DNA from 4 places in the Bacillus sp. ABA4_010 genome. Region 4 is predicted to be linked to each of the others. Evidence: riboswitches for the same ligand, from Rfam matches in the RefSeq annotation. Region 4 holds a riboswitch; each other region holds the start of a gene.
The links. A riboswitch is a leader RNA that binds a small molecule or an ion and turns the genes downstream of it on or off. The one in region 4 is predicted to bind cyclic di-GMP.

Region 1 (6,077 bases), 1.9 Mb from region 4:
ATGGAAGCAAATGTATCCATCATTCCCGTTAAAATATTGCTGTATGTTTCCGCCATCTCAATTGCCTGAGTAATTTCAATAATAACGTCCTCAAGCAAATGTTCATCATCTTCATACATCCGCAAATATTTTTGACGTAAAATTTTATCTAAGACCACTTTATTGGATTTCAACGAAGTCGTAAAATAAACTAAGCTTTTTTCAATCGCTAAAAAAGCATACAGTTCTTTATTTTTCATTGATTGATGCAATTCTTTTTCAATTTCATTTGTTTTTCGATTAATTTGTTTTAAGTAGCGCAAATAATACATTGAAATAACATTCAAAATTTGCAAAGCAAAGCGTGTCTTTTTATAAGTAAAAAAGCTGCGGACTTTTTGATTTAAAAAATGATGTAAAATTGGGTTATCTTCCAAACAAACGGTCACAAAACAATCTGGAGTAATAATCATTCCAAATGGAATGGTTTCATAAACTGAAGACTGGTTGTTATCATAAGAGATGGACGGATAATCAACAATAATCAGCACGTTTCCGTCTTCCTCTTCAATCCTTGAACGTTCATCATCATCAAGGGGATCTTTAATAAAATCCAACGGCAAATTTAAGTGATTGGCCACGCGTCTTATTTCTTCTTCTGTTGGCGAAATCATGCTGATCCAAGAGCCTTTCGTGATTTCATCCTGTTCATGGAGCCTTCCAGTTATATCTGTTAAGTAAACATTCAGCATACATTATCCTCCTCTTTTTTCAAAGAGAAAGCCTTTGTCCCGCTCTATCAAAGAAGCTGATATGAAAATCGGCAGCACTATGATCTGATAAATTTGGCATCCTGGCTTCCTCCGTTTTCATACTCGGACCAGGATCACTGGAACTTTTCGTACTCAACCGATATCAACTCCTCTCCTTGTTTTACTCACAAAGTCTATCATACCGCTTCTTTTTTTATTTGTACACAGGGAAAAACGGCAACTTTTGCAAGTTTTACGACCGGTTTATTTTGCAGCAAAAAGGGGAGCGCTTCCATCTTTTTTCTCTTTCATTGTCAATGATTTAATTACTGAATCCTTCCTGCATTCAACAAAAAAAGGTCATAAGTACGAAAATAATCCGCACTTATGACCTTTTCTATCGATACCATTTGATTGAGTCTACTTCAATGGACGTTTAAATGGTATTATTATCGAGGTTTATTGATAACAGCAGCTAATTGTTCAGCACTATTTGCAATCTCTTCATCCGTCTTACCATTTACTCCATGCAGTGCAAATGGAGGCAAATAAACCATCCCTGTTAAATTAGCCATTGCCTGTAAAGGTCGCAGTAACTCACTAATAGTATAATGATTAAATCCGCCAGCTTGATAGGCTTCAGCTGGCCCGCCTACTGACAATACAGCCATAAATTCTTTCCCATGTAATTTATTTCCTATGCTCCCATATGCCCAACCATATGTTAGTACCTCATCCTGCCATTGCTTCAGCAAAGCAGGCGTGCTATACCAATAAAATGGAAATTGAAACACAACACGATCATGTTCAAGAACAAGCGCTTGTTCCTTTTCTACATCAATTTTTCCATCCGGACATGTTTCGTACAAATTATGAACATAGACATTTTGTTCCTTTTGCAAACGTTCAATCCATATTTTATTGACACGAGAACGTTCTAATTGTGGGTGTGCAGCAATAATTAATGTCTTCATCTATTTATCTCCTTAGAAATAGAATTAAAATTGAGGTCATAAATTTGTTTGTACATACAAATTAACACATAAAAAAATTTTTTACAAGCGGAACGATTACTCAATCCGGTTTGCCTTAATGATATATCGTTCCGGAGCATTTCCAATATAGGTAAATGGATAACAAGTCGTTAACATGAGTTCTTCATTCGGCCATGTGGAGGTAATAACGGTTCGATCATCTGCGTCGACCACTTTAGAACTAGAAATTTCATACACATATTCTCCGTCAGCCATTTGAACCATTAAACGATTCCCAATAGTCAGGGAACCAATTTGACGGAATACGGTATCGCGATGCCCTGAAAGAACCACTTGATCTTGTTCTCCAGGCAAAGCACTTTCTGCCATATGGCCCACTCCTTTTTTCAGTTCATCTTCATGCGTTCCCTCTACAATAGGAAGGGACGCACCCAAATCAGGGATTATCAGAATACCTATCACATCGCCTGCCTCCATCTCTTTCTGTAATTTATTGCTTCCTTGAACAGTGCCTCTCTTGTTTTGAACTGTTTCTATTAAAAGAGTCGCACTCTCCAAACTGCTCTTTTCCAACCTTTGAATGGTCATTCTTTCTTTTACCCCCGCCAAAATTAAAAACATTCCTCCTACTAAAAGCAGAAGCGAAACATATTTCATTCCAACGCCCCCATTCACTATAAAAATGGACAAATCATCTGTTTCACGGTATATATTCTTTATAAAGAACAGTACATTTCTATTTTTACAATATAGAGCTTAATTCAACTCTATTTTCATTCATTTTAATCTTTATATAATCATTTACATTACAGAATATTTAGAATATAATCAAGTTAAATGTTCTTTAAAAAGAACATTTAACACTTCATAAACGAAAGGAGGTAATAGGAAAGTGAATCATCAATTTCTACAAAAAGGGGGAGGTTTCTTTCTGAACATATCCCCTCCACAAACGATTCATTTCAAAACAGCCAAAACAAGCGCCAAATATTATCTTCGTGAGGTCATGACATGAAAAAATACAATATAAAATTTATCATTTTTCTCCTCTTCTTCATACAAGGTCAGCTTTTCCTCACATCTAAAGCATTCGCTGCTTCATCCGATTTCGACCTTGCGACGATTCCAGAAGATGTCTTATTTGATGTTTCAAATATGAAACCGGGTGATTGGGGAACTCGTGAACTCATTGTTCAAAATAAAGGCATTCATGATTTTAACTATACGTTGAAAATTGAAGATATAAGCGGTTCGCGTCAGTTATATGATGAACTGCTGCTGCAAGTTACAAAAGGAACGGACTTGTATTTCCATGGTCATCTGAAAAATTTCTCGAATTTCTCCCCACGCTTTTTAGCAAAAGGAACAGAAGAAACGATCCATTTTCGAATTGAAATGCCTTTTGAGCTTGGAAATGAATTTCAAGGACTGACTACTTCATTTGAAATTGTATTGTATGCTGAAGGAATGAACGATGGTGGTGGCGGTGGAGGCGGTTCAGACGACGATCAAGACCCTGATAATGACCAAGACCCTGATAACGATCAAGACCCTGATAATGACCAAGACCCTGATAATGACCAAGACCCTGATAATGACCAAGACCCTGATAATGACCAAGACCCTGATAATGACCAAGACCCTGATAATGACCAAGACCCTGATAATGACCAAGACCCTGATAATGACCAAGACCCTGATAATGACCAAGACCCTGATAATGACCAAGACCCTGATAATGACCAAGACCCTGATAATGACCAAGACCCTGATAATGACCAAGACCCTGATAATGACCAAGACCCTGATAATGACCAAGACCCTGATAATGACCAAGACCCTGATAATGACCAAGACCCTGATAATAGTCAAGATCCTGGTGAAGAGAATGATGATGATCCCGTCTCTCCAGAGAATACTTCGACTATTGATGATTCATCAGACGAAACAAGTAATGTACTACCTGATGATAAACTGCCTTTAAACAGTGGAGGACCTTTGGCATCCGAAGACGTTATCATCCCTTCCAACCAAACTACGCCTGCTCAAAGGACAGGTCTTCTCCTGCCTAATACGGCAACAAATATCTTTAACCTCTTGTTCGCAGGTATCGTAATGCTTGCTGCAGGGATAATGTTATTGTTCATACAACAAAGAAGAAAAAAATATAAACAATAGCACCTTTTGAGCAAAAATAAAAAAGCGTTTATGCTCTCATAAACGCTACTCCCCTTTATCTTGTTTCATTTTCCACTTATTGAATTCAAGAAATTGCTTAAATTCCTCTTTAGATACCCCTGACTCCATGGCCTCCCTCACTAAGTTTGCCCAGTCAGAGTCAAGCTGGTCATAATTTACTTCCTTTTTTTCTTGCTGAATAAGTGATTGGACAGAAATGCCTAGTACGGCTGATATTTTTTCCAAAAATTGGACAGAAGGGTTAGATTGAAGGTTACGTTCAATTGAGCTTAAATATGATTTTGCGACTCCTGCTTTCTCTGCTAGTTCAGATAGTGATAATTGTTTTTGCAAGCGTAATTGCTTTATGCGTTGACCGATCATATTTTCACCTTCTCTTTCTCTTAACCCCATTATCATATCATATCTGGTCCATCTCCGTTAATAGGAAGACAACAAAAACACCTATTTTTTACACTGTTCCTGTCGGATTTGGCTGGTTAGAAAGTCTTGAATCTCTTTTTCTGTAAGACCTAAATCCAATGCTTCTAACACTAGATCTACCCATTCTTCATCTAATAGTTTCTCTCTGGCAATCATAGTCTCCTCCTAAAATACAGTTTGTATCTCAGGCAGTCCAGCCGTCATAGTTGTAAAACAACGTTAGACCCGTAACTTTGCGTCCTTATTTTTCAATAAGTTTGCCCTTACTCGAGAGTTCTACTTCACTTTATGCTTTTCATAGATACAATATTACTAGTAGGTTTACACTATAAAAATAGTATAATTGACGAACATCTAAAATCGTGTAGAACGTTGTCAGAGAATTTTGTATATTTTTAAACAAATTTCTCTCCCTATCGGTTCGCTTTAATAAGTTCATCCATCTTCATTTACGTTTCTCTTCAAAGGCTTCCTAAGCGGATGGCACTACCCTTGATTCATCCGCTTAAATTTAGAAAGTTCGACATATCCAAAGCGCAGTCATGTCGAACTTTCTAGGTCGATTGATATATCATTTTTATTTTTTGATAATTTCATTTTTTTGCTGCTCAGTAATAATACCCATTTTATAAAACAAGTACACATATTGCTGAATTTTTTGTTGGGAAGAAAGACATTTCATCAACATTACCCCCTTATGCTTTTAATACAGTTTATTTCCTTCATGCAATAAAGTTTCCTTTATGCAATAAAATTCCACTCTTAACTTCAACCCCTCATCATTTATTGAATAAAATGGTTATTAATGAGACAATAACTACAATAACTTGAAAAGAAGGGGGACGATTTCTTTGGAATTTGCCTTTCTCATCATCATTTTCATTATTTTTCTCGTCGCTGCCTTCTCGAGAAAAACGAAATCACATCATCGTTCAAGCGGAACTTCCAGCTCTTTTACACCATTTACTTACGAAAAAGACGACAATCACGATTCTGATGCGTCTTTCTCAAGCTGGAGCAACGACTCCGGGGGTGGGAGTGACAGCGGCGGGGGTGGCGGTGATTAACCGCTCATTTTATTCCTTTAGCCTTTTCTTTTTGAAATTATCGCTAAAAAAAGACTTAGCTCTCATCTTTCATAGATGAGAGCTAAGTTAGAATAGAAAACAATCTACTATTAATTTGTAATCATTCCATGACAATTTCCATAATAAATAATGTCACTTTCATGAATATGAACACCGGAACGTTCTTCTAATGCCGCTTCTAACATAGCCTTCGCTACATTTTCTGCTTTAATTGGCTTAAATTTACGCCATTTTCCAATAAGAAACACGGACATACCTTTAAGCATATATTCTCCAACCTTTTCACCTAAGCGAATCTCACTGCGTTGTCCAAGCAGTAAAGACGGACGAAAGAAATGAGTCGATCGAATGTATAAATGGCAAATGTCTTCTTCGGTTTGGGCTTTTACTTTATTGTAAAAAAACGGCGAACGGAGGTCTGCCCCAATTGCTGTAATAGTCAAAAAGTTTCGTACCCGTTTTTTCTCTGCAAGTTTCGCAGCTGTCAGCGGATATTCATAATCAACCTTTAAAAAATTAGCTTTTGTTTTCGCCTTTTTCATCGTAGTACCTAAACAGCAAAACACATCATCCACATTAAACTCTTCTTCATAATTGCAAAGCTCTTCAAAATTAATTTCAACTTGTCTGAGCTTCTCATG
Region 2 (6,077 bases), 1.5 Mb from region 4:
CCTACAAAAACATACAGAGAGAGAAAAAATAAAAAAATAATGTGAAAAACTGTTTCTACTTTTTTCTTGTTTCAGTACAATGTGTATGTTTACAACATCGTGAGAGGAGAACGGAAATTGAAAGAACGCGTATGGGTGTTAGTCATTATGATGCTGGCGGTTCCTCTTGCAGGCGAATTTAAATTTTTTCCATTCGAAGATGCGTTTAGGGTGAGCCTAGGGACACCTGTTTTTTTCTTGCTCCTGTTGTGGGGGAAAGGGATTCACCCAATGGCTGCAGGCTTTTTCACTGGGGCAAGTGTCTTCTTCTTTCGATTTGGGCTAGCTGTTGGAATACGAGAATTAGCTATAGCTGATGCTTTGTATTTTCATTTTCCGGCTTTTTTCTATTACCTTGCATACGCTTTTGCCTTCCATTGGACGAAGCTCAATGAACGTCATAACAAGCCGATGCTCATTGGCTTGCTTGGAGTTGTTGTTGAATTTTGTGCGAGCATATCGGAAATGGCTATTCGTTCGTCTTTAACTGCTCAAACGATTTCACTTATGGAGATGGAACAACTTGTTTTAATCGCATTTATCCGAAGTTTTTTTGTTCTTGGTTTCTTTAATATCTTTAAATTAAGAGAGGTGAAACTTGAGGAAGAAAAGCAACGAAGGCAAAAAGAAGAAATGTTGTTGTTTATTTCTAATTTATATGAGGAGTCTGTTCAGCTCAAAAAAACGATGCAATATGCGGAAGATATCACACGAATGTGCTATGATTTTTATCGGAAATTGAAATTGGTAGAAGTGGCAAAAGATGAAGCACAGACGGCACTGCAAATTGCCGGCCTCATCCATGAAATTAAAAAGGATAACGAGCGTATTTATGCGGGACTTTCTAAGCTCATATCATCTGAAGATCTACAGGATTATATGAAGTTGGAACAGCTTGGAAGTATTATGTTTCGATCAAATGAGCGATATGCCGAGTTGCTTCAAAAAGAGGTTTCTTTTTCGCTTCACGTTAAGGGTGTTCATCCTCCATACCACGTATATAGTGTGCTGTCATTAATCAATAATTTATTAGCCAATGCCGTGGAAGCGATTGAGAAGGAAGGGCATGTTAGTCTGGATGTGACACGTAAAGGAGAAATAGTAGAATTTCGCGTCAGCGATAACGGCTCTGGCATCGCACCGAGATTAAAGGAAGTGATTTTTACAGAGGGCTTTACGACTAAATTTGATGAAGATGGGAATTCTTCAACTGGTATTGGTCTGTCGTATGTAAAGCAAACAGCCGAAAAATGGGGAGGGAAAGTTTGGCTGAGAGATGATTATAAAGAAACGACATTTGTATTAGAAATTCCAGTAGATTCAATCATACAAAGGGGATTAGGATGATGAATTATTTTATTGTTGACGACGATCCCGCGATTCGGGCTATGCTTACTGATCTCATTGAAGATGAGGATTTAGGAAAGGTTGTAGGTGAAGCGGAAGATGGAGTTTTTATCGATCATAATTTGCTTCTTCTTAAAAAAGCGGATGTCGTTTTAGTAGATTTACTTATGCCAATAAGGGATGGTATTGAAACCGTTCGCATGCTCGCGCCGGACTTTATAGGAAAATTTGTGATGATTTCACAAGTGGAAGCAAAATCATTAATAGGCGAGGCGTATAGCTTAGGGGTGGAGTACTATATTACAAAACCGTTGAATCGCCTTGAGATTTCAGGTGCGTTAAAAAAAGTGAATGAGCGAATATTGCTCGAACAGTCCATTCGAGGTGTTCAACAATCGTTGAGCTTATTTACGAATCGATCGATCCTTCCGTTTCAAGAAAAAAGTATCATAGAAGCAGGGCGCACTTTAATTTCCGATTTAGGAATGATTGGAGAAAGCGGAAGTGAAGACTTAATCAAAATTTTGGGCTTTCTCCAGCAGGAAAAGCAAAGATTAGGGAGTGCCTATATTTTTCCTTCTTTAAAAGAGATTTTTTGGGGGATTGCAGTAGACAAATTGGGGAAAACAGCGGATGATAGCGACATTCAGAAAGAAATGAAAGCTTCAGAGCAACGTGTACGCCGGGCTTTGTATCAAGCGCTCATCCATATCGCTTCCCTCGGCTTGACTGACTACTCGAATCCAAAATTTGAAGCATATTCCGCTACGTTTTTTGACTTTTCCGAAGTGCGTAAGAAAATGCTGGAGCTGGAGAATAAAAACAAAACAGCGAGTAATCAGAGCCGAATTAATATGAAAAAATTTATTCAGGCACTTTTTATCGAAGCAAGACAGCTAGTGGAATAAATGAGTTTAGTTGATGGCCCAAACTTGCTTTGTGTACCATGGACAACTGATCCGTACTTTAGTATCGCTCGTGACGTCCGCTTTCAAGACGCTGTCTGAAAAAGGAGGATGATTCCATTTCAGACAGCCCTATTCTTAATACAAGTAATCTAATAATCTCCGATTCGCAAGGTTTGTATCGACTGGACAAATCGAAGAATCTCTTCCATATTGCCAGAGCCAAACATTGGCTTTGCATTTTGGAGCAGCTGGCTTAAAAGCTGGAGCGCGCTGTTCTTTTGTTGTACCGGGTCTTGGCATACAGCTCCAAAGAATGGTTTGCTCGGCGACGAGTGGATTATTTTGAACGGCTTCGCAATAAGCAGCTGAAAAGGCTCCTTTGACCGGATCTTGATAGATGCCAGGTCGATACCCGCTCGGATACATCGCCTCTACCCATCCCCGAATCCATGCTTCATCTACTTCAAAGTAATCCTCAATATTTGCGAATAGCACTTTATTTTTAGGAATCCCTAGTCTTCGTGCGTGAAACAGTGTGTTGACGGCTCGAGCTCTTCCTTCGGTATAGCCTACCGCTTCCTTTAATTTGTTATAGATAGGGACGACTTTGATGTCTCGATTTCGGAGAAAGGTAATCTCTGATTTTGTCAAACCATCTGATACGTTTGAAATCTCAGTCAAATAACGCCCCCAATATTTCGGATAACCGAGCTTGTTTTTGACACAAGTAAATAACTCTTCCGTTACTTTTGCCGCCGAGTCGACACCCCATACCACTCTTACCATTTTGTCACCTCCGCGATAGTAAGTCGAACCTCCTTCATGTATATGATAGAACAGTCTGGGCTAAACCTTCTTTCATTGATATAAATCGACCTAGGACATTCGACATCACTAAAGAGTGGTCATACTAAATGTTCTAAAGCTTTGAGAGAAAACTTAAGTTGTCTGAATCAATGATGGTGGTACTTCTCGATTGAATGAAGAGGTGTCGAATTATGCAAGTAAATCTATATAAAACAATATACCTATGAAAATAGTGGTGAATGTCGAATTTTAAAGAAAAAAATCCAGTTATTTGTAGAAAAATGTAGATATTTATTCTTATTTATACTAAGATAGTCTTGTGTTTCATTTCATTATTATTTTCCGATAAAGGCAAACTTGTTGAAAAGCAAGGACGCAAAGCCACGGGTCTAAAGCGTGATGCAATGGCAGCCGGGTTACCGAAGAAGCTGGAATACATTTTGTTGAACAATGTATGAATCCACTCTTTTTCGGAGTGGTTTTTTTATGACAGCAAAACCCCGAGCTTAAAATTGGTGAACAGAAAAAGTGTTAGGCGGAAAGTAGCGATAATGAAGGGATGCCAATGCTAATCGACTCGCAGCAACGATGAATCCGAATTGAATGTACAATCAGCTAGGAAAGGAATGGTTATATGATTATCATTAATGAACAAATTATTTCACCCCTTTTAGTCGAAACGTTAAAGAAACTTGAAATTCCTGTGTTAAAAGAGGAAACAGATAAAGAGAGTTCAAGTGAATTATCCGGCTTACGCGCAGAAGATTTTTTCACTAGATGGAATGATCAACAACGTTTGCTAACGAATTCGGAGAGTTGTTTAACTTTACTTGAAGCGAATGCACCTGATAGTAAGCAATATCTGTGGTCAAAAACGTTGAAAGATAAAGGGGAACTCCGAAGTCTTCTTTCTAACATATATCCTGATTATTTTTATAAAGTGGTCGGTATTGCTGAGCTGTTTAAACTGGACACAGAACGTATTCCATTTCCAGTCGTCATCAAGCCAACGATGGGCTATTCAAGTGTCGGAGTTTACAAAATCAAAAATGCAGACGAATGGAACCAAGCTCTTGATAAACTCCATGCCGATTTTATTCTTTCTCAAAATGTTTACAATCAAAATGTCATCAATGGGAATCATATTTTAATCGAAGAATGGATTCAAGGCGACGAGTATGCAGTAGACGGTTACTTTGATCATGAAGGAAATCCAGTGATTTTGAACATGTTTAAAAGGCAATTCAAAGACGAATATGATACGTCTGACCGGATTTATTTCACCTCGAAGGAAGTAATCGAAGAGATTCATGATGATATTCTTTCATTTATGATGAAATTGAAAGAAGTTGTTCCTTTAAAAAATTATCCAGTTCATTTTGAGATCAAGAAGCATAGGAGCCGTGTTGTGCCAATTGAAGTGAACCCGTTGCGTTTTGCAGGAGCTGGAACAACGGATTTAGGTTTTTACGCGTACGGATGTAACGTATATGAACATTACTTCCTTGGAACAAGTCCTGATTGGAAAGCTGTGATGGAAGAAATGGATACAGCTGTTTACAGCTTCTGTTGTGCAGAAATTCCATCGAATGTTTCACAGTCTCTTGTCGAGAAGGTAGATCATAGCGCGTTTAAAAAAGAATTCACACATCTTTTAGAATATCGGGAAATTCATGCTCAAAATGATCGAACATTCGCGATTGTTTTCTTTAAGAGCCCTGATTTACAAGAAAACAATAAAGTGTTACAGCTAGATTTGACGCAGTTCATTCAAATGAAGCAATTAAAAACTTTTCAGGAGAAGAACCGATGAAAAAAATTCCCTTGTTACATCCTAAAACGTCGATTAAAGCACAGCTTGTTGTTAGTTTTTTAGTCCCTTTTCTTATTTTTGCACTTGTAATCGGTGGCTTCTTAGGAAATGTTATGAATTCTATTACAAATAATCATGTATTATCTCAATTTGATAATAGACTGCAAGAAAATGGAAGGACGTTAGCTGGGGGACTGGATAGTGACTTTATCGAGCAGGTAATGGAAAATCCTGAGGAATACGGTAATGACTTAAAGCAATACTTAGATACTTTCATAGAAGCACGCAAAGGTATTGAGTATGTGTATGTGTTATCACGGGTAAATGGTCAAGATGTGATAGTGGCGTTGAACGGCAGTGAAGATTTCATGGTTGAATCGCCTTTTACAGCTGATCAAAAACAGTCGTTCGAGCAAAAAAGCGAAGTGTCCAGTGATATTTATGAAGATAAGTGGGGAGTACATAAATCGTTTTTCCTCCCAATTGATAATGCCGATGCTATTATCGGAATTGATATGGATGCAACCTTCGTCATGGATTTGCAAAAGCAGATGATTTTGTATCCGTCTATTTTCCTTATTGCGGCTGTAGTACTTGGCGGTCTTTTAGCGTTTTATATTGGAAACCGTATTTCGAGTCCTATTAAGCGTTTAGCGGACTTTGCGAATAGTATTGCATCAGGAAATTTGAGTCACGAGATTAATATAAAACGTGATGATGAAATTGGATTATTAGCGGCCAGCTTCGAAGAGATGAGACAAAATCTACAGAATATCATTGAGAGCGTAAGAGAAAAATCAGAAACTATCAATGAAACGAGCGATACTCTTCTTGTGTCATTTGAAGAGTTAGAAGGAGCATCTCGTCAAATTGCGACCGGAACAAACGAAGAAGCACATGGAGCGGAAGAAAGAGCGAAGCATATCGAGTACATCTCGAATATGACTACTGAAATGTCTGCAGCTATTGAAGACATGGATCAACAAACGAAACAAATTAAAGAATTTACGCATCATACGAGTGAACTGTCTGAAAAAGGGTCTGAGCAAGTGAATATTATTTCAGACCAAATTAATAAAATTAAAAACAATGGAGCAGCGACGAAAGAAAATCTATCGGCATTAAATTATAAGTTAGAGCATATTAACAGAATCATCGATTTA
Region 3 (6,077 bases), 300 kb from region 4:
ATAAAGGCAACAAGAACCATAATCGCACCAATCCAAGCGGTATCGAGCAAGTTCATGTAATCAATAGCCAAGCCCCCAAGCGCTGATCCACCGGCAATGCCGATGTTAAAGGCAGAAATATTTAAAGCGGAAGCAAGGTCTTTCGCACTCGGTACGAGTTTTTCAGCAAGTCCTACCATATAGGCCTGTACACCTGGGGACATCATGAAAGCAAATAGACCAAGCAGTATGACAGATACGTAGCTTAACCATTTGTTCGGCAACAGCACTATTTGCAGCAGTAAGGCGATGATTTGGAACAGAAAGACAAAGCGTAATGCCTGAACTGGATGATGATTCGAGATTTTTCCACCAATCATATTCCCCGCAGCTGTCGCGATGCCGTAAAGAAGCAGCATCCAGAAAATATCATTAGAAGAAATGCCACTTACTTGTTCAAGAATCGGAGTTAAGTACGTAAATAAAGCGAACGTACCGCCGAAGCCAAAAGATGTCATGAGTAAAGCCATAATAATTCTCGGGTTGGCTATAAGTCTTCCAATGTCTTGAACGGTTAATCTCTCCTTATTTTGATCAATTTTGTCGAGAGCGAACAAGTTGGCTGCCAAACCGATGATGCCAAGAACGGCTACGGCAAGGAAGGTCGCCGGCCACCCGAATTGCTGGCCAATGAGCGTGCCAAACGGAACGCCGAGAATTGTCGCGACCGTTAACCCAGTAAACATAATAGATATTGCTTGTGCTTGTCTGTCTTTTGGGACAATCTCGGTTGCCACGGTTGCGGCAATTGCAAAGAATACCCCATGGGCGACTGCTGTTACAATTCGTGATAAGAGAAGTAGTGTGTACGTATCCGCTACGGAAGACAAAATATTTCCAAAAATAAACAGAGCGAGCAAACTTAATAAAAATCCTTTCTTTGGAAGTTTGCTTGTCATAGCTGTCACAATGGGAGTTCCAATCGCAATGGCGGCTGCATAACCGGAAACGAGTGTCCCAGCTTTGGTCACCGAAATGGATAAATCGGCTGCGACGGTTTGAAGCAATCCGACGATGACGAACTCCGTTGTTCCGATAGCAAAAGCACTAATCGCCAAGGAAAGGAGTGCTACCAAGCTTTTCGGTGTGAATGATTTCAAGTAGATAACCTCCTTATGGTCGTTCTAGTTGTGTGGTAATATGTTGACTGCATTGTTTGAGTTTCTTACTGATTGTTTTATCCAAATCTTTCGACAGACGGCTTGCCGGACCTGAAATGGCGACACTTGCTACTACACGTCCATGCTCATAAATCGGGACGGCAATGCAGCGAACACCTATTTCGGTTTCTTCATCATCGACCGCATACCCTTGCTCTTTGATAGCTTTCAAATGATAAAGAAAGAGCTGCCGGTCATCAAACGTGTGCACCGTGGACTTTTCATAGTGCAAGTGCTGTAAAAAACGCTGTTGTAGATCTGACTCCATAAATGCAAGAATCGCTTTTCCTAAGGCACTTCCATGGGCCGGGTCACGATCACCAATTTGTGAATGAATGCGCATCGAGTGTGTACCGTCTACAATTTGCGTCGTCACCACATCTGTTCCATCGATAAGGCCAATGTAGAGCGTTTCACCTAGCTCTTGGCTGAGCGTATAAAGTGAAGGAACGGAGACCCAATCCACTTTTGGATTATGAGGCTGCCTCGGACCTGAGAGTTTATTCGCTAAACGAAAGCCATTTTGTGTTTTTTGAATATAATCCATCGTTTCTAATGTAAATAACAGCCGAAAAGTACTCGTTTTATTCCAATGAAAATGTTCCATCACTTGCGTCAGAGACATTTCTCCTTTTTCTTGAAGGAGATCAAGGATTTGCAAACCTTTTTTCAACGTTGACATTTCATATTGACTCATGAGCCGTGCCTCCTTTGCACACTTTGAATCATAGTTGGTGGAAGAAAGAATTTCAAATAATGAAGAATTGTTTCTATATGTGAAACAGGTTGTAGAGGGGGAGATAAAAATTTTCAGTTTTATTCCGCATTATCGGGCAAGAAAACCGCCCCCTAATAGAAGTTTTTTTATTGGAAAGTTGACTATATTCGAGTTATTCCGACAAAAAATGACGCCATTTTATTGACTGATAAGCAATTAGTACTATAATTGATATATACATAATGAAAATCAATAGTCTCAAATAACTTTTTTATACACAATTATCTAATGGATGATTCTTTTAGAGGAGGACATAGGGATGGGTCTTGATGTAATTAATGAGCTAAAGGAGTTATTTCTAGACGAGTTTACAGCGAAACAACGCAAAATAATGTTCGTTCTTTTTGTTACCGCTTTAATTGTATTTTTGCCTCTTATGGATTTGATGATAAAAACGGTGTTATTTATATGGACCATGGTGAAATAAAAACAATTGGATGGTGGAATGGAGAAGGGGATTCAGTTGAAGAAAAAGAGCAAAAAAGAAAGAGAGATTAAAATTCGCGCGGCTTATTTAATAGATGAACAAAGAAAGGCTTTAGCACGACACGATAAAAAAAGAGAAGAACAGAAAGAACGTCAAGTAGATTTGTCTCATGTAAGATTATGATAAAGGAAGTGGAGAAAAAGGAATGATTTTGCTCCGCTTCTTTTTATGTTTTTTCATTTTTTTCTGAAATAGCTGACGAATAGAAGATAGTTGTAGGTCAATTCGCCACGTTTATTGTTTGAACTCATGCCGCGGCTTTTTCCAACTTAGACTGTACATATGTATCAATGGACATATCTTTCGCTACTCGAAATATGTCGAGGGAATAGGCGAGATACACTATTAACACGATTAATAGAAAACAGGATAATAGAGAAGTATGACATTCAACAATAGGGTGGGGGAAACGTTAATGAGTTTGAAAAACAAAGTATTATCTGTTTCGTTATCTAGTTTAATGGCATTTGGAGCAGTGACCGCAGTTGCAGTTCCAGTAGGAGCAGTGGGAAATGGGCCGAATCCTGGACATGGTTCCATTCAAACGTCAATATTGCATACGTATGAAAGCATGGTTGATTATCTTCAAAAGCAAGATGCAAAACAGAGCGCACTGGAACTTGAAGTCATTGGACAAACGGTAAAAGGGCGAGATATTTACATGGCGAAATACATATCGGATCCTACTAATCCAACAATTTTGTTTTTAACGCAGCAACACGGAAACGAACAGCTTACGACCGAAGGAGCACTAGAATTCATTAAACATTTAGGAACGAACAAAACGAAAGGCGTTTTAGAAAATGTTAACGTACTCGTCATTCCGATGCTGAATGCGGACGGTGCAATGGGGGATGTTGATTTTTCACTTGATGACTACTTAGCAGACGGCGATCGTCATTTAACACGATACAATGCAAACGAGGTAGACTTAAACCGGGAACATGATAAGTCTGTTAGCGATATGGAACCAGAAGCGAAAGCATTGCACGAAAATGTGTTGGCCAAATATGACATTGATTATATGATTGATTTACATCATCAAGGGGCGATGAGTGAAACAGAAGGTGAGCTTGTGTCTGGCTCCATCCTTTACCCGACAAGTGGTGAAGTGAAACAAGAAGTAGTAGAAGACTCCAAAAAACTCGGGGCTGTTGTATATGGTGCGCTTGAAAAGACAGGCTGGGGACATTTAGGGAAATACAATGGTGGCTCTAGTAAAAATATCGGACGAAACGGGATCGCCGTTCGTTATGACATTTCTACGCTTCTATTTGAAATGCGTGGGATGTCCGATCACTATATTGAGTCGTACGCACTAGGGCAAAAAAGCAACGGGTATTTAATTAAGCAAACCATTACGACCTTGGATGCAACGGTAAGAGCCATTGCGGATGGATCCATTGAATCCGCGGACACTAGCTTTTGGGACACGCTTCCTTTCCAAACAACAAGAACAGGGGAAGAAGACGATAACGAATAATTTTACTAAAAAGAAGACTTGTACACATTGCGGGTCTTCTTTTTAATAAAATAAGGAAGAATAGAATTTTTTAATACACCTCTTTAAAAATCAGAAAATTTATAATATTTAGTATTTACAAGTGCCCAGATTTCTTGTATGATAAAGATACACCATACATACACCACCAACAATCTCACCAATTATACGACGAAAGGGGAGATGTGGAGAAGCTCTAACAAAAGCAACAAAAGGACAAAGGGAAGGTGTGATGCCAATGATTTGAGTGAGGCGAAGGCAACTGAATGAGTTGCTGGGTATCCGAAATGCCATCATTAAAATACTCTCTTGCCATGGGGAGTTCCTCCTTATAATATAGATGTACGGAAAGGGTTAGCATTTATCATGAATGAAGAAATAATGTAAGCGGCTTTGTACTTCCTCTTGGAATAGACAAGGCCGCTTCTTGTCGTTTCCCATACATATCATTTAAAAGGAGTCGACCGCCCAAAACATTGATGGAGGGGAAAACATGACCGAAAATTTGATTGTAGGAATGCTATACATTATCTTGTCGATAGGTTTGTTAGCCATTGTATTAATCATGATAGGGGGTGTTTTTCCCTTCTGGTCATAAAACGGCGGTTTGTTTTGCTATATTATTTTTATAAAAAGACTCCCGAATAGTAATAATATACTATAAAATAATAGTAGTTAGTTCTAAAAACATCTTTTTGTGAGAAATTATACCTATGGGAGCGAAGAGGAATCACCTGTATATGGGCGCTTGGGTGGTTAAGAGCTGGAAGCGCAACCGACCATAAAACTAAATTGTGGGAGGATTTATTTTATGGCGATGTTTGGACTTATAAAAAAAGAACCACAAACATGGGAACAAAAAGCGAAACAATTGGATGTGGTGATGAACATCCAAGATGAAGGAATAGTCGAAAAAATAAACATGATTCGATTGAGTAAGGCGGATTTACAAATGGCCAAATGTATGCAACCGGTTGTAAAGGAGCATATTCACGTCCTTGTCGATGATTTTTATCAAACGATTACCGAAATACGTGAGTTAAAAGACATTATTGGCCAGCATTCTACTATTGATCGGCTGAGAGAGACGTTAAAAGTTCATTTAGTAGAGTTATTCGGTGGTGAGATTGACGAAGAGTTTTTAATTAAACGCCTTAAAATTGCCCAAGTTCATTACCGTATCGGTCTAAAGCCGGCCTGGTATATGGGCGCTTTTCAAAATGTTCAGCACTCTTTAATTCATATCATTGCTAGAGAAGTTAATACTAAAGAAGAAGCAGCTCGATTCACAACAGCTGTCACGAAAATATTAAACTTAGAACAACAAATTGTTCTCGAGGCATATGAACGGGAAAATGTAAAGAGGCGTGATGAACAATATGAGGCAGCCAAACAAGAAATAAAAAGAAAAATCGTAGATACAAGTCTTGAATTAACGTCTCTTGCAGAACAGTCAAAAGCAGCGGTCGAAACATTGATTGGTAACAGTGATGCGGTCAATCAAATGGTTATTGAAAGTAATGAAGATTCAACGCGAGCGCAAACTTTTGTCAAGGGAGGACAAAGTAAAATCGAGGAACTTGTCCAAAATATAAAAATCATTAGCAATAGCATAGAAAAGATGAATGCTTCTGTGAAAAAACTATCCGAATCTTCCTCACATATTACATCTGTCGTGAAAATAGTGCAAGGTATCGCTGATCAGACGAATTTACTTGCACTGAATTCAGCAATTGAAGCAGCAAGAGCTGGCGAGCACGGAAAAGGCTTTGCCGTCGTCTCAAGTGAAGTAAGGAAACTAGCGGAAGAAACGAAACAATCGGTCGGAAAAATACAAGAGCTTGTACAAGCATCCAATACATATACCGAGCATGTAAGAGAAACGTTAATAACGGTTAATGAGACTGTTCGAATGGGGAACGAAACATCTATTTATACAAGCGAGTCGTTCCAGCACATTTCGCAATCCATTCATCAAAATGTTCAAAAAATGAACCTTGTCAAAAATCAAATGGACGAATTGGTAGCGGCTATTAAGGAAATTGGCCATACGACTGCCGGTGTCACAGAATCTGCTGAACGCCTAACTGAAACAGCAGAACTAGCATAAGA
Region 4 (6,077 bases):
AGCGCCTGAAGATCATATTTTCATGCTTGAAATTATGGGTGATAGCATGATAGAAGCAGGAATTTTAGATGGGGACTATGTCATTGTCCGTCAGCAGCAGACTGCTAATAACGGTGACATCGTTGTCGCTATGACAGAAGAAGACGAAGCGACTGTGAAACGCTTCTTTAAAGAGCAAAATTATATCCGCCTTCAGCCTGAGAATTCAACGCTGGAACCGATTATTTTACAAAATGTTTCGATTTTAGGAAAAGTAATCGGTGTTTATCGCTCTATCCACTAATAGAGACGTTATAATTTTACTCATCAAAAAGAGGAACAGGGAAATTTGAATCTTTCCCCGTTCCTCTTTTTACTGTTAGTTTTCTATATTGATAGAATGAGTGATAATAGCCATAGCTATATACATTTCACTTAATAATTGGACATCGCTTTATTAAATGGAAGGGTGTTCACAAGAGTTTTTTAGACTTTCCTCAATAATCATTTACTCGATTGATTTATATATTTAGGCTTTTGAAATGTCTAAAAAGCCCTCTCCAAATACGTCACGTACGTCATGAATAGCAATGAAGGCATTTTTATCCGTCGCCTTTACGATTTTCTTTAATTTAACGACCTCTTGCTTGCTAATTACAATGTACAAGATGTCTTTTGACGCTTTTGTATAGTACCCGTGTCCTGCGAAAACCGTCACACCTCTATCCATTAACACGTTAACTTGCATCGCAATTTCGTCTGGTTTTTGCGAGATGATGGTCACTGCTTTTTTTGGATTGAGCCCCTCAATGATAAATTCCATCACCTTCGTTCCAATATAGAGCATAATAACCGTAAGCATTAACCCTTCTGCCCCGATAATAAAATACGATGAAAAAGCAACAATTAAGTCAAAAAAGAGTAGACCGTAACTAATGCTCCAGCCGAGGTATTTATTCGTAATTCTCGCAAGAATAGTCGTTCCCGCTGTCGTACCTCCGACGCGAATAATTAAGCCAATTCCCACTCCGGCAAATACACCACCAAATACCGCATTCACCATCAGTTCATCTGACGCAATACTCCAGTTTTTCGTGAAGTGAAGGAAAAGAGAATGAAAGATGACCGCAACGATTGTGTAAATAGTGGTGGTTTTACTTAAATACCGATAACCGGCGACAAGTAAAATCGCATTTAAAATAAAACTGACAAGCCCAGGAGACCATTGGAAAAGATAATACAAAATAATGGTAATCCCAGTAACGCCTCCCTCTCCTAACTCATTAGGAATGACAAATAGATTAATAGCTAACGCAAAAATAAAAGAACCTAATAGAATAAAAAGAATGTCCATTACTCTTTTTTTCATTTTACATAACCTGCCTTTACTACATTTCTCGGTTTATATTTCATCATGTACTTTGCACAGAAAGGAACCGTCACGATTACCGGATGCTGCCGGATCACCATGACGGTTCCTTTCATAAAATCGACTTAACTTCATATTTCACAAGATAAGTCGCTCTTATTGTCCTGTATATTATTCACCTAAATCAACATTATGGTACACGCGTTGCACATCTTCTAAATCTTCCAAAGCATCGATTAACTTTTCAAATTGCGCCTGTGCATCTTCAGGAAGAGTAATGTCATTTTGAGCAAGCATTGTTAGCTCAGCCACAGTAAATTCCGTAATACCGGCATCTTTGAACGCCTCTTGAACCGCATGAAATTGATCAGGTTCTGCATAAATGATGACCGCATCATCTTCTTCTAAAATGTCGCGCGCATCTACGTCTGCTTCCATTAAGATTTCAAGCGCTTCATCAGCCGTTTTGCCTTCAAGCCCGATAACTGCTGTTGCATCAAACATATACGATACAGATCCGCTCACACCCATATTCCCGCCATTTTTTCCAAAAGCCGCGCGAACATTTGATGCAGTTCGGTTCACATTATTTGTTAAAGCATCTACAATAACCATTGAACCATTTGGACCGAATCCTTCGTAACGAAGCTCGTCATAGCTTTCTTCTGAACTTCCTTTCGCTTTTTCAATTGCACGGTCAATGATCATTTTCGGGACATTATATGTTTTAGCACGTTCAAGCACGAATTTTAACGTTTGGTTTGATGCAGGATCTGGTTCACCTTGCTTCGCTGCCACATAGATTTCAAGCGCGAATTTAGAATATACACGACTTGTATTCGCATCTTTTGACGCTTTTTTTTCCTTAATATTGTTCCACTTACGTCCCATTACGTTTCACTCTCTTTCACTTTTAAATCTATATAAAATGATTAATGAGGAAGTTAAGGTACTTCTTCAAGGTTGCTAGTTGCCGACCACACAGTTCTACCAAGCTAGCCCATTGAAAAGGTCCCGCTTATCCACTAGATTGTATTATACCTCAATTACACACTATGTCACACGTTTAATGACAAAAAAATGGATTAGTAAAAGAAGAACATTATCTGTTGAACCGTTCAATATTTGAACAAATATTCTAAATTATTGCCTGCATAAATAAATCTGGTCATTAAAGTGAAAATATACATATACGTGACGATAAATATAGTGAAAAAGTATTGATTGCAGGCAGGTGTGTTTTATGAAAAAGCGTAAATATAAGAGAATCGACTTAACGTCCCCTCTTATGGTAAAAGGAAAAATTCAAAAATATAAAAACAAATATAGCTTAAGTCATACGACATTACTCAAAGTAGAAAACATGAGCATGACGGGATTACGCTTCACATCCGACCTTAATTTTCCCGTTACAAATGACCTTGTCTTATCGTTGGAATTCTCTTTACTTGGCCGAGACGTTCATTTACTTGGGACCATTGTATGGAAGCAAAAAACGACGACGAGCTATATTTACGGTTTTGAAATTGCTTCTACTAATATCGGGTACATGAAATCGGTAGCCATGTTGACGAGATAGCCATTACCTTTCTAAAAAATAATCTTGTGGAAGATTAAGAACATCCGTAATAATCTCAATTTGTTCTTTATATCTTTTTGGGTCAGGACTTTCTCCCCTTAAAATTCGATATAAAGTAGGTCGTGATATACCAACTAATTTAGAAAATGACGATTTAGTATATTTGTGCATCATCATGTAACATTGTAGATTTTTTCCAATCAATTTGCGGTGTTCAAAAAAATTCATAAACTTCTCTCCTCTTCAAATACTTATGATCCGAAGAAAGCGTGTCGACTTTTTCATGTCCGTCAAATAAAAAAGTCCCCTTGGGAAAGGTGGACGTCATCATTCCATCTTCTTCGGCAGCCCGGCTATCATTGCAAAATGCTTTAGACCCGTGGCTTTGCGTCCCTACCTTTCAATAGGTTTGCTATTATCGGATTAGGTTGTATAAAAATTAAGCGCAAAAATATTCTAACATAAAGTCACAATGAAGCAACATCTTTTAAAATAAAAAACACAAAAAAAGCAGAATATTATTTTAATTATTTTCTCCTCTAAATCTCTTTAATTTTGTTAAAATAAAACCGATAATAACAGTAAAAAGGGAGGTAATACTCATGGATATCGCCGCTTTATCTAGTGCACTTGCCAATACAACACTTCGTCAAGATGTGAATATGTCTTTAATGACAAACGCGATGGATACAGCCAAACAAAATAGTGAACAAATGATTGATATGATAAAAAGCACCACTCCCCAAGCTCCACATCCTACTCTTGGTCATTCCATTGACTTGAAAGGCTAATGACAATGAATGGGAGAGACATTCGAAGGCTGTATGCCATGTGAATGTCTCTTTTCTTTTGTACAGTGACCCAACTTAAACATTAACAATCAGAAAGTGTATGAATGGTGATGCAACATGACAACAGATATTATTAACGATTTACAAACAACCTTGTCCTTATACAAAGACAAGCCTTACCTCCCATTTTGGGGAGAAATTCTAATTATTCTTCAGCGATTGAAAAAGGAAGGAGCACACTCGGAAAACGAGTTTCTACTATATGAGTTGGTCTCTTCTCATCAAGTAACTTACCAGCCTAAAGGCCATAAATTTTGCATTAAAGCTCCTGATTTTAATATTATTTTAGATGAGTATTCGTTTATCAACTCTCTTCTCCAAGGGCGTTTTTGGCCAAAAGAAGCTAAATCATAACAGTTGTTTTTATCATCTAATATAAATGATGGTAGACCCACTCTTGTAACCATCCGTTTACCTGCTTAGTTCCTTAGGGTAAATGTATTTTATTACCACTGATACAAAAGTCACCTTTCGACATATTCCACACCATTTCTCCTATATGATTAATACTTATAGGAGGAATGCTAAATGTTACGAATTGAAATGCCAAACGACAAATCACATGCAATCCAATCACAATTATTAAACTTCCAAAAAGTTCATAAAAGCCGGATGAATTCAACCTCTGCTTATCATTTGGCAGCCTTTCTATTAGGTCTGAAAGTTATGGGCGTTAACATAGCCGTTAACAATCAATTTCACTCTCACACTAAAATCGCTACTTATATTTTAGAAGAATGGGATGGGAATATACAATTTATCCTCAAAAAAGAAGAATAACGTTTACTTTGCTAGTAAACGTAGCCTTTTTACAAAATTTTAATGTTACTCCGCCATAAAAAATGTTAATATTTAGGTGTCAATATATTACTTGTTAAGGAGTGAATATATGATCGCCAGTCTTCACCTATTGTCTACCGTTTTCTCTCTCATTTTAATCGTCGGCTCCTCCATCAAAAAAAGCAACAACACCCATCGCGACCTGCACAACGTTTTTCTCATCTTAGGTTTACTTCTGTTCCCTTCTTCTCTGGCGTTCTTTTTCTTATAATATGGTTTAGCTAGACTCTGGCTCGAACCGTGTCACACTAATTAAACACATGTACGTTTTTAACAGATAGAAGGTCCCTTTTTTTACAATTAAAATATCTAGGTCAAATGAACGTCCAGAATGAATAAGATAAAAATAAGAAAGAACGGTTCATAACAAAAAAATACTGACTGTACGACGTTTTGGATAGGAGGGAGTATCTCTTGAAACGAATGACAAAAATTTTCATCGGTTCATTAGGTTTAACATTATTCTCTACCGGAGTATATGCTGGCACTATCATTGACCAATATAAAACACCCCGTGATACAATTGCGACAGTTGAGGAGGAAACCATTCATAAAAATCGGATCGGCGTTACCGTAAACGGTAAACCAACCTCCGCTAATACTTGGTATAGCGAAGAGGAAAAAACCTTTGTGAGCCTCCGTGAGGTTTCTGAAATGCTTGGTGCTGCCGTCACCTATAACCCAAGAACCATGTCTGCTGATATCCTTTTTCCACCGTCATCATCTGTTCCCATTCAATCTCCTGCAACAGATTTGATTACGAAAGATCATTTACCTTACAAAATCAATTTCTCTAATGGCATTTCCTTAACGATTAACTCCTATAGTGCCTCCATCATCAAAACAGCGTTCAATGTGACCATTACAAACAATTCACTTCAATTAGCCAAAGGTGCCTTCCCAACCGCAACATGGATAGTTACTGCTAACGACAAAACGTTATCCTTCGTTAATCGCGATCGAACGCTAGATAACATATCCGATTTATCCCCAGGGCAAAGTGTGACTGGAAACTTAACATTAGAAGGTTTACCACGCAGTGAAGATGATATTAACGCAATTTCTTTATTCGGAGAACTATGGAATACATCTTATAAGAAGGAATTTCAATTAAATTTTCAATTGGATTAATGAGCTTGTTTATGATATAGGCGTTTTCTTATTTTCTATGTAAAAAAAGCCTGATTATGGTTGCATGTTCAATCATAATCAGGCTTAAAAATTCCCTTTAATAATACAACTCAAAAAGTAACTCATTAAACTTGTTTTTTCTCTTCTACTACTTCCCCGTCTTCCACAAAATGCTTTTTCAGTGAATTATACATAGCTTCTGCAGACTTGGGAATATATATTGGTTTAATTGAGTCTTTAAAAAATATCCTAATTGAATCGTTATCTTCGCTATATCTAATCGTACATTCTGTTTTAAGATCATACTGTTTTCCATATTTCCCATGAC

Region 1: linked by a shared signal. The riboswitch ahead of ACXAEO_RS15280 (anti-repressor SinI family protein) and the one ahead of ACXAEO_RS05810 (helix-turn-helix domain-containing protein) in region 4 are both predicted to bind cyclic di-GMP.
Region 2: linked by a shared signal. The riboswitch ahead of ACXAEO_RS13250 (ATP-grasp domain-containing protein) and the one ahead of ACXAEO_RS05810 (helix-turn-helix domain-containing protein) in region 4 are both predicted to bind cyclic di-GMP.
Region 3: linked by a shared signal. The riboswitch ahead of ACXAEO_RS07275 (protoglobin domain-containing protein) and the one ahead of ACXAEO_RS05810 (helix-turn-helix domain-containing protein) in region 4 are both predicted to bind cyclic di-GMP.

What each region holds. Positions count from the first base shown of each region.
Region 1 covers NZ_JBSWUN010000003.1:2,832,177-2,838,253, forward strand. The annotation lists gene ACXAEO_RS15255 (magnesium transporter CorA family protein) at 1-731, opposite strand, end outside; gene ACXAEO_RS15260 (NAD(P)H-dependent oxidoreductase) at 1,181-1,705, opposite strand; gene ACXAEO_RS15265 (class D sortase) at 1,802-2,383, opposite strand; gene ACXAEO_RS15270 (LPXTG cell wall anchor domain-containing protein) at 2,738-3,904, shown strand; gene ACXAEO_RS15275 (helix-turn-helix domain-containing protein) at 3,950-4,288, opposite strand; gene ACXAEO_RS15280 (anti-repressor SinI family protein) at 4,370-4,504, opposite strand; cyclic di-GMP riboswitch class I at 4,533-4,620, opposite strand; gene ACXAEO_RS15285 (hypothetical protein) at 5,200-5,415, shown strand; gene ACXAEO_RS15290 (oxidoreductase) at 5,526-6,077, opposite strand, start outside.
Region 2 covers NZ_JBSWUN010000003.1:2,430,077-2,436,153, reverse strand. The annotation lists gene ACXAEO_RS13265 (sensor histidine kinase) at 118-1,386, shown strand; gene ACXAEO_RS13260 (response regulator) at 1,386-2,294, shown strand; gene ACXAEO_RS13255 (glycoside hydrolase domain-containing protein) at 2,430-3,080, opposite strand; cyclic di-GMP riboswitch class I at 3,442-3,525, shown strand; gene ACXAEO_RS13250 (ATP-grasp domain-containing protein) at 3,736-4,914, shown strand; gene ACXAEO_RS13245 (methyl-accepting chemotaxis protein) at 4,911-6,077, shown strand, end outside.
Region 3 covers NZ_JBSWUN010000003.1:1,231,839-1,237,915, forward strand. The annotation lists gene ACXAEO_RS07250 (MFS transporter) at 1-1,139, opposite strand, end outside; gene ACXAEO_RS07255 (IclR family transcriptional regulator) at 1,153-1,896, opposite strand; gene ACXAEO_RS07260 (hypothetical protein) at 2,237-2,404, shown strand; gene ACXAEO_RS07265 (hypothetical protein) at 2,441-2,587, shown strand; gene ACXAEO_RS07270 (M14 family zinc carboxypeptidase) at 2,880-3,947, shown strand; cyclic di-GMP riboswitch class II at 4,672-4,755, shown strand; partial or broken gene ACXAEO_RS07275 (protoglobin domain-containing protein) at 4,849-5,310, shown strand; gene ACXAEO_RS07280 (methyl-accepting chemotaxis protein) at 5,587-6,075, shown strand.
Region 4 covers NZ_JBSWUN010000003.1:932,850-938,926, reverse strand. The annotation lists gene lexA (transcriptional repressor LexA) at 1-283, shown strand, start outside; gene ACXAEO_RS05825 (YitT family protein) at 509-1,348, opposite strand; gene ACXAEO_RS05820 (YebC/PmpR family DNA-binding transcriptional regulator) at 1,520-2,239, opposite strand; gene ACXAEO_RS05815 (PilZ domain-containing protein) at 2,592-2,927, shown strand; gene ACXAEO_RS05810 (helix-turn-helix domain-containing protein) at 2,931-3,155, opposite strand; cyclic di-GMP riboswitch class I at 3,268-3,351, opposite strand; gene ACXAEO_RS05805 (YjfB family protein) at 3,530-3,718, shown strand; gene ACXAEO_RS05800 (hypothetical protein) at 3,836-4,132, shown strand; gene ACXAEO_RS05795 (hypothetical protein) at 4,307-4,558, shown strand; gene ACXAEO_RS05790 (hypothetical protein) at 5,033-5,749, shown strand; gene ACXAEO_RS05785 (hypothetical protein) at 5,875-6,077, opposite strand, start outside.